Regions from separate parts of the Escherichia sp. MAL-1 genome, predicted to be linked through region 2. Evidence: predicted binding sites of a transcription regulator. Region 2 holds the regulator's gene; the other holds the start of a gene.

Region 1 (4,764 bases), 490 kb from region 2:
CTCCGTGTGTTACTATAAAAGTTATCTCCCTTCTCGTTCATCGTTCCATATTTGAGAAACAGTATGTCTTCCAGAGTTTTGACCCCGGACGTCGTTGGTATTGACGCCCTGGTACACGATCACCAAACCGTTCTGGCAAAAGCTGAAGGCGGTGTGGTTGCCGTATTTGCTAACAATGCCCCGGCGTTTTATGCCGTCACGCCTGCACGTCTGGCTGAACTGCTGGCGCTGGAAGAAAAGCTGGCGCGTCCGGGAAGCGATGTCGCTCTGGACGATCAACTCTATCAGGAACCGCAAGCCGCTCCCGTTGCTGTCCCCATGGGGAAATTCGCCATGTATCCGGACTGGCAACCCGATGCCGACTTTATCCGCCTGGCGGCGCTATGGGGCGTGGCGCTAAGAGAGCCGGTGACCACCGAAGAACTGGCCTCATTCATTGCCTACTGGCAGGCGGAAGGTAAAGTCTTTCACCATGTGCAGTGGCAACAAAAACTGGCGCGCAGCCTGCAAATCGGTCGTGCCAGCAACGGCGGACTGCCGAAACGAGATGTGAATACGGTCAGCGAACCTGACAGCCAAATTCCACCAGGATTCAGAGGGTAACGATGAAAAACGTTGGCGACCTGATGCAACGCCTGCAAAAAATGATGCCTGCCCATATCAAACCTGCATTCAAAACGGGTGAAGAGCTACTGGCCTGGCAGAAAGAACAAGGGGCGATCCGCTCCGCCGCTCTCGAACGTGAAAATCGGGCGATGAAAATGCAGCGCACCTTTAACCGCTCCGGTATTCGTCCACTGCATCAGAACTGCTCCTTTGAGAACTATCGCGTTGAGTGTGAAGGGCAGATGAATGCGTTAAGCAAAGCGCGCCAGTATGTCGAAGAGTTTGACGGCAACATCGCCAGCTTCATCTTTTCTGGTAAGCCAGGAACCGGCAAAAACCATCTGGCGGCGGCAATCTGCAACGAGCTGCTGCTACGCGGTAAATCCGTATTGATCATCACCGTGGCCGATATTATGTCGGCGATGAAAGATACCTTCAGGAATAGCGGTACCAGCGAAGAACAACTGCTTAACGATCTGAGCAACGTTGATCTGCTGGTGATCGATGAGATCGGCGTGCAGACCGAATCGAAATACGAAAAAGTGATCATCAACCAGATCGTCGATCGCCGCTCTTCTTCCAAACGCCCAACCGGGATGCTGACCAACAGTAATATGGAAGAGATGACCAAGTTGCTGGGCGAACGCGTGATGGACCGTATGCGCCTGGGTAACAGTTTGTGGGTGATCTTCAACTGGGATAGCTACCGTAGCCGGGTAACAGGTAAAGAGTATTAATCCCCGTTTCTGGCGGTATACTGCGACACAATTCCACCTTGAGTAATGATGATGAAAACTGTTAAACATCTTCTGTGCTGTGCCATTGCCGCCAGCGCATTAATTTCCACTGGGGTGCATGCTGCGTCCTGGAAAGATGCGCTCTCCAGCGCCGCCAGCGAACTTGGCAACCAAAACAGCACGACACAGGAAGGCGGTTGGTCGCTCGCGTCATTAACTAACTTGCTTAGCAGCGGGAACCAGGCCTTAAGCGCAGATAACATGAACAACGCCGCAGGCATTCTGCAATACTGCGCGAAGCAAAAGCTGGCGTCGGTAACCGATGCCGAAAACATCAAGAACCAGGTGCTGGAAAAGCTGGGCCTGAACAGTGAAGAACAAAAAGAAGACACCAACTATCTGGATGGCATTCAGGGTTTGCTGAAAACCAAAGATGGTCAGCAACTCAATCTGGATAACATCGGAACGACTCCGCTGGCAGAAAAGGTGAAAACCAAAGCCTGCGATCTGGTGTTAAAGCAGGGGCTGAACTTCATTTCCTGAACCGCGAAACGCCGCGTTTTAGCTGTTACCCGGCTGACGCGGCTCTCTCCTGCCCTTTTCCCTGCTCCTGGACGGTTTTCCCCCTGTTACACGGGAAGCGACCGCGATCAAAAAAGTCTGTTTATAAACTAATTCCTAACAACATCGCATTTTTTTGACACTAGAATTGCAGCAATATGGCGACGCCATTACATTGTGCTTCTCAAAAAGCTTAAACGTTGGCTAAACGGCCCGGTTTAGTGAGGATCGCCCGTTGTCAGAACTACTCTCTTTCGCCCTTTTTCTCGCCTCTGTGCTGATTTACGCATGGAAAGCGGGACGTAACACCTGGTGGTTTGCAGCCACATTAACGGTGCTGGGGCTATTTGTCGTTTTAAATATCACCCTGTTTGCCAGCGACTATTTTACTGGCGCTGGTATTAACGACGCGGTTCTCTATACCTTAACCAACAGCCTGACCGGTGCTGGCGTCAGCAAATACATCCTGCCGGGTATCGGCATTGTGCTGGGGCTGACAGCGGTGTTCGGTGCGCTGGGCTGGATCCTGCGCCGTCGTCGCCATCATCCGCACCATTTTGGTTACAGCCTGCTGGCGCTCTTACTGGCGCTGGGTTCGGTGGACGCCAGCCCGGCATTTCGTCAGATAACGGAACTGGTGAAATCCCAGTCACGCGATGGCGACCCGGACTTTGCGGCTTATTATAAAGAGCCGTCGAAAACTATCCCTGACCCGAAACTCAACCTGGTTTATATCTACGGCGAAAGTCTCGAGCGGACCTATTTTGATAACGAAGCTTTCCCGGATCTCACGCCTGAACTGGGCGCGTTGAAAAATGAAGGCCTGGATTTCAGCCACACGCAGCAGCTGCCAGGAACGGATTACACGATTGCGGGCATGGTGGCTTCTCAGTGCGGCATACCGCTGTTTGCCCCCTTTGAAGGCAACGCCTCCGCCTCTGTCTCCAGCTTCTTCCCGCAGAACATCTGTCTGGGCGATATCCTGAAAAACTCGGGTTATCAGAACTATTTCGTGCAGGGCGCGAATCTGCGTTTTGCCGGTAAAGATGTGTTCCTGAAGTCGCATGGCTTCGACCACTTATACGGCTCAGAAGAGCTGAAAAGCGTGGTGGCCGACCCGCACTATCGCAACGACTGGGGATTCTACGACGATACCGTTCTCGATGAAGCGTGGAAAAAGTTTGAAGAGCTTTCCCGCTCAGGTCAGCGATTCTCACTGTTTACCCTGACAGTCGATACCCATCACCCGGATGGTTTTATCTCGCGTACCTGTAACCGCAAAAAATATGATTTTGACGGTAAGCCGAACCAGTCATTCAGCGCGGTAAGTTGCAGCCAGGAGAATATCTCGGCGTTTATCAACAAAATCAAAGCGTCACCGTGGTTTAAAGATACCGTCATCGTCGTCTCTTCTGACCATTTAGCGATGAACAACACGGCGTGGAAATACCTCAATAAGCAGGATCGCAATAACCTGTTTTTTGTCATTCGTGGCGACAAGCCGCAGCAAGAGACGCTGGCAGTGAAGCGTAACACGATGGATAACGGCGCGACGGTGCTGGACATTCTCGGTGGCGATAACTATCTCGGACTTGGTCGTAGCAGTTTATCCGGGCAGTCAATGTCGGAAATCTTCCTCAATATCAAAGAGAAAACATTGGCGTGGAAGCCGGATATCATCCGCCTGTGGAAATTCCCTAAAGAGATGAAAGAGTTCACCATCGACCAGCAGAAAAACATGATTGCCTTCTCGGGTAGCCATTTCCGTTTGCCGCTGCTGTTGCGGGTTTCAGACAAACGCGTGGAACCGCTGCCGGAAAGCGAATACTCAGCACCGCTGCGTTTCCAGCTGGCCGATTTCGCTCCACGCGACAATTTCGTCTGGGTTGACCGTTGCTATAAGATGGCACAACTCTGGGCTCCGGAACTGGCACTCTCCACCGACTGGTGTGTCTCGCAAGGGCAGCTTGGCGGTCAGCAAATTGTTCAGCATGTTGACAAAACAACATGGCAGGGCAAAACGGCATTTAAAGATACGGTCATCGACATGGCGCGTTATAAAGGCAATGTCGATACGCTGAAAATTGTTGATAACGATATTCGCTACAAAGCCGACAGTTTCATCTTCAACGTCGCCGGTGCGCCAGAAGAGGTGAAACAGTTTAGTGGGATTTCCCGTCCAGAGTCGTGGGGCCGCTGGTCCAACGCGCAGCTGGGCGATGAAGTAAAAATCGAGTACAAGCATCCGCTGCCGAAGAAATTTGACCTGGTGATTACCGCCAAAGCATACGGCAATAACGCCAGCCGTCCTATTCCGGTACGCGTAGGCAATGAAGAACAAACTCTTGTGCTGGGCAATGAAGTGACCACCACCACACTGCATTTCGATAACCCAACCGATGCCGACACACTGGTAATTGTGCCGCCGGAACCTGTCTCAACCAACGAAGGGAATATCCTCGGACACTCGCCGCGTAAGCTCGGGATCGGCATGGTGGAAATTAAAGTTGTGGAACGTGAAGGGTAATTTCTGACTGATGTGTAGGTCGCATAAGGTGCGACCTACACATCTTCTCCGGCCTACAAAACATCATTGAGAAACAGAAAAAAAACAGCGCCCAACACTTCCCCGGACGCTGCATGGCAACTTTAATAATCTCGCCTTATCAGAAAGTAATTACACCCTTAATCAACTCACGATTGTTAATCACATCGCGCTCGTAGGTTTCTGCCAGCGTGGCGAACGGATAGCGATGGGTTAACATCATGTCAGCAGTGATTTTTCCTTCCGCCATCAGTCGACCGACTTTAGCAAAATCTTCCGGCGTGGCGTTGCGGCTACCCATCATCGTCGTTTCTT
Region 2 (4,764 bases):
GATAGCCGTTAACGAAACCGTTAGAAAACGCAGCGTTTTGATAAGCCTCAGTCGCCGTGCTGATAGAACCCGCCGGCCAGACAATCGCGGCAACAGACAGGATGACCAGCGCGATAATTTTCAGCGGCGCAAGGAAGTTGCCCACGGTATCCAGCAGCTTGCCCGGATAGAGCGAAACCAGAATAACGATAGCGAAATAGACCAGGCTGTAGATAAACAGCGGCAGCGCGGAATCACCCGTCAGCGGCGCAATCCCCACTTCAAAAGAAACGGTAGCTGTACGCGGCGTAGCGAAAAGCGGCCCCACCGCCAGGTAACAAACCGTTGCCAGCAGTACGCCAGCGACTTTACCGATTGGCGTGCTGAGGCTGTCAACACCGCCGCCAACTTTTGCCAGCGCCACTACTGTTAATACCGGCAGGCCAACGGCAGTAATGAGGAAGCCGAATGCCGCAGTCCAGACGTGTTCGCCTGCCTGTAAGCCGACCATTGGAGGGAAAATAATGTTACCTGCGCCGACGAACAACGCAAATGTCATAAAGCCCAGAGCGATGATATCGCGCGATCTTAATTGATGGGTCATAAATCATACTGCCTGTGGATGTGGTGTTGTAACGTTAAATTTTTGTGCCAATCCCTGGGGATGATACAGCGGTATATTTAAACAATTTTAGCGGGAAATACTCCCAACCAGGCGCGGCGAAGAATAGTTTTTCGATTTACCGCGTTAATGCAGTCAGTATGACAGCACCTGAAGCGCAATTTAAACGCTTATAACGTTTTAAAGCAAGGAGGGATCTAAAAACCAGAGGTATATAGCGATAAGAAATCACCAACCAGTATAAAACACTATTTCCGTGAAAAAGACATGGCTAATCATGCGAACAAAAAATCACCAACCGTTGTAAAATCTAACGCCCGTATTTTGACTGCAAAGAAAATAAGCCAGCATCGACTGGCTTATGGCAATAAAAGATGACAAAGGCGGATTAATCGCTGTTTTTGGCAATTAAACGTTCCGGGATAACAAAACTGAAACGTGTTCCTTTTCCTACTGTACTCTCAATATTCAGGCGACTTTCGTGATGATTCACCGCATGTTTCACGATCGCTAACCCTAATCCGCTACCGCCGGTTTGCCGGGAACGCGCTTTATCAACGCGATAAAAACGCTCGGTCAGGCGCGGAATATGCTCCGGTGCAATGCCCGGTCCGTTATCTTCAACGCTAAATTCGGCACCGTGCGGCACTCGCTGCCAGCGTACGGTGATATGCGTGCCTTCCGGCGTATGATTCACGGCGTTATAGACCAGGTTCGAAATCGCACTGCGTAGCTGATCTTCATTGCCAGACACCTTGAGGCCGTTATCTATCTCAAAGGTAAATGTCTGTTTTTTCTGACTCAGAGTCTGAGCCTCGCGCTCAACAACGCGCAGCATCATCGGCACATCAACCTTTTCATTGAGCAAATGCGTCGGCGCGGCTTCAATTTTCGACAGCGTCAGCAATTGCTTCACCAGCCCTTCCATCCGCTGGGTCTGCTCGCGCATGGTGTGCAACGCTTTTTCGCGTACCGCGCCTTCCAGCGGCTGCTCATCCATCATCTCCAGGTAACCCTGTAACACGGTCAATGGCGTGCGTAACTCATGGCTTACGTTGGCGAAAAAGTTGCGCCGCGCCCCTTCCAGTTGATGCATTTGCGTGACATCACGCGCCACCATCAGCAACTGTTTGTGGGTATAAGGCATGACGCGAATTTCCAGATGCCGCCCGGTGTTGAGCACCAGATTGAGCGGGCGAGAAAAATCACGCGTTTTCAGATATTGCGTAAACTCCGGGTAACGCAGTAGGTTAAGGATGTTCTGCCCGTTATCTTCCGGCCAGCGCAAACCAAGAATTTGTTGCGCCAGACCGTTACACCAGAAAATACCGCCCTCTTCCGTGGTCAGCACCACCGCGTCGGGCAGCGACTCCGCGCCGCTACGAAAGCGTTTAATCAGATTGCCCAGTTCACGGCGGCGTTTTTTATTTCGCAGCTGCATCTGGTGTAAGCCGTATAGTAGCGGTTCCCAGCTACCACGCCCCGGTGGCGGGGTCATACTGCGATCCACCCACAGCCACCATGAAAGGCGCAATAAATTCCAGAAATGCCAGATAAGCAGTCCTGTTACCGATGCCAGCAAAAACCAGGGCAGGTAACCAAAAAATGCACCCAGGATGAAAGCCGGGAGGCAGCAAAGTAGCAGCTCCAGCACCAGCCTTTTCCACGACAGCCGTTCCAGCACGTAAGATACTCCAGTTAAGAAATCATAAGCCCTGCTCTGCGTCCGATGAGCAAGGCGTTAAAAGCGGGTTGAAAAACGATATCCTGTACCGCGCACGGTCTGCACCATGCGGTCATGCCCGCCGGGCTCCAGTGCTTTACGCAGGCGACGAATGTGGACATCGACCGTGCGGTCTTCCACATACACGTTAGTTCCCCAGACGTGGTTTAACAGCTGCTCGCGGCTGTACACGCGCTCAGGATGCGTCATAAAAAAGTGCAGCAGTTTAAATTCTGTCGGCCCCATCTCCAGCGGCTCTTCGCCCGCCATCACTCGGTGAGATGTCGGGTCGAGACTTAATCCCTGCATCTCAATCACCTCTTCCACCGCCATTGGCGAAATACGGCGCATTACCGCTTTGATTCGCGCCACCAGCTCCTTCGGCGAAAACGGCTTGGTGATATAGTCATCCGCGCCGGTTTCAAGGCCGCGCACGCGATCTTCTTCTTCCCCTCTGGCGGTCAACATCACCACTGGAATATCCCGGGTCATCGACTCGCGCTTGAGGTGTTTTATGAACTGGATACCGGAGCCGCCAGGTAACATCCAGTCAAGGAGAATTAAATCCGGCCAGGGTTCATTCAGTTGATTCACAGCACTGTCATAATCTTCCGCTTCGACCGGCTGAAAGCCATTTTGTTCGAGCACGAAGCAGACCATTTCGCGAATTGGAGCTTCATCTTCTACGACCAGAATACGTCTCGCCATGATTTGCCCTGTTGTAATAAATAGGTTGCGATCATTAATGCGACGTCATTATGCGTCAGATTTATGACAGATTTATGAAAAGCTCGTCGCACATATCTTCAGGTTATTGATTTCCGTGGCGCAGAAAAAAGCAAATGGCACATCTGTTTGGGTATAATCGCGCCCATGCTTTTTCGCCAGGGAACCGTTATGCGCATCCTTCACACCTCAGACTGGCATCTCGGCCAGAACTTCTACAGTAAAAGCCGCGAAGCTGAACATCAGGCTTTTCTTGACTGGCTGCTGGAGACAGCACAAACCCATCAGGTGGATGCGATTATTGTTGCCGGTGATGTTTTCGATACCGGCTCGCCGCCCAGTTACGCCCGCACGTTATACAACCGTTTTGTTGTCAATTTACAGCAAACTGGCTGTCATCTGGTGGTACTGGCAGGAAACCATGACTCGGTCGCCACGCTGAATGAATCGCGCGATATCATGGCGTTCCTCAATACTACCGTGGTCGCCAGCGCCGGACATGCGCCGCAAATCTTGCCTCGTCGCGACGGGACGCCAGGCGCAGTGCTGTGCCCCATTCCGTTTTTACGTCCGCGTGACATTATTACCAGCCAGGCGGGGCTTAACGGTATTGAAAAACAGCAGCATTTACTGGCAGCGATTACCGATTATTACCAACAACACTATGCCGATGCCTGCAAACTGCGCGGCGATCAGCCTCTGCCCATCATCGCCACGGGACATTTAACGACCGTGGGGGCCAGTAAAAGTGACGCCGTGCGTGACATTTATATTGGCACGCTGGACGCGTTTCCGGCACAAAACTTTCCACCAGCCGACTACATCGCGCTCGGGCATATTCACCGCGCACAGATTATTGGCGGCATGGAACATGTTCGCTATTGCGGCTCCCCCATTCCACTAAGTTTTGATGAATGCGGTAAGAGTAAATATGTCCATCTGGTGACATTTTCAAACGGCAAATTAGAGAGCGTAGAAAACCTGAACGTACCGGTAACGCAACCCATGGCGGTGCTGAAAGGCGATCTGGCGTCGATTACCGAACAGCTGGAACAGTGGCGCGATGTATCACAGGAGCCACCTGTCTGGCTGGATATCGAAATCACTACTGATGAGTATCTGCATGATATTCAGCGCAAAATCCAGGCATTAACCGAATCATTGCCTGTCGAAGTATTGCTGGTACGTCGGAGTCGTGAACAGCGCGAGCGTGTGTTAGCCAGCCAACAGCGTGAAACCCTCAGCGAACTCAGCGTCGAAGAGGTGTTCAATCGCCGTCTGGCACTGGAAGAACTGGATGAATCGCAGCAGCAACGTCTGCAGCATCTTTTCGCCACGACGTTGCATAGCCTCGCCGGAGAACACGAAGCATGAAAATTCTCAGCCTGCGCCTGAAAAACCTGAACTCATTAAAAGGCGAATGGAAGATTGATTTCACCCGCGAGCCGTTCGCCAGCAACGGGCTGTTTGCCATTACCGGCCCAACCGGTGCGGGGAAAACCACCCTGCTGGACGCCATTTGTCTGGCGCTGTATCACGAAACTCCGCGCCTCTCTAACGTTTCACAATCGCAAAATGATCTCATGACCCGCGATACCGCTGAATGTCTGGCGGAGGTGGAGTTTGAAGTGAAAGGTGAAGCGTATCGCGCGTTCTGGAGCCAGAATCGGGCGCGTAACCAGCCGGACGGTAATTTGCAGGTGCCACGCGTAGA

Evidence for each region. Region 2 encodes PhoB, which activates phosphate uptake and scavenging genes when phosphate is short. Its sites were predicted from a motif close to CTGTCATAAAACTGNCNNAT; they were not measured.
Region 1: a site for PhoB is predicted at 2,028-2,047, ahead of opgB (phosphatidylglycerol--membrane-oligosaccharide glycerophosphotransferase). Genes of this name have one in related genera too.

What each region holds. Positions count from the first base shown of each region.
Region 1 is NZ_CM129609.1:4,192,624-4,197,387, forward strand. It holds gene dnaT (primosomal protein DnaT) at 64-603, shown strand; gene dnaC (DNA replication protein DnaC) at 606-1,343, shown strand; gene yjjA (DUF2501 domain-containing protein YjjA) at 1,392-1,886, shown strand; gene opgB (phosphatidylglycerol--membrane-oligosaccharide glycerophosphotransferase) at 2,140-4,431, shown strand; gene lgoD (L-galactonate oxidoreductase) at 4,571-4,764, opposite strand, start outside.
Region 2 is NZ_CM129609.1:3,699,632-3,704,395, forward strand. It holds gene brnQ (branched-chain amino acid transporter carrier protein BrnQ) at 1-583, opposite strand, end outside; gene phoR (phosphate regulon sensor histidine kinase PhoR) at 990-2,285, opposite strand; gene phoB (phosphate response regulator transcription factor PhoB) at 2,343-3,032, opposite strand; gene sbcD (exonuclease subunit SbcD) at 3,222-4,424, shown strand; gene sbcC (exonuclease subunit SbcC) at 4,421-4,764, shown strand, end outside.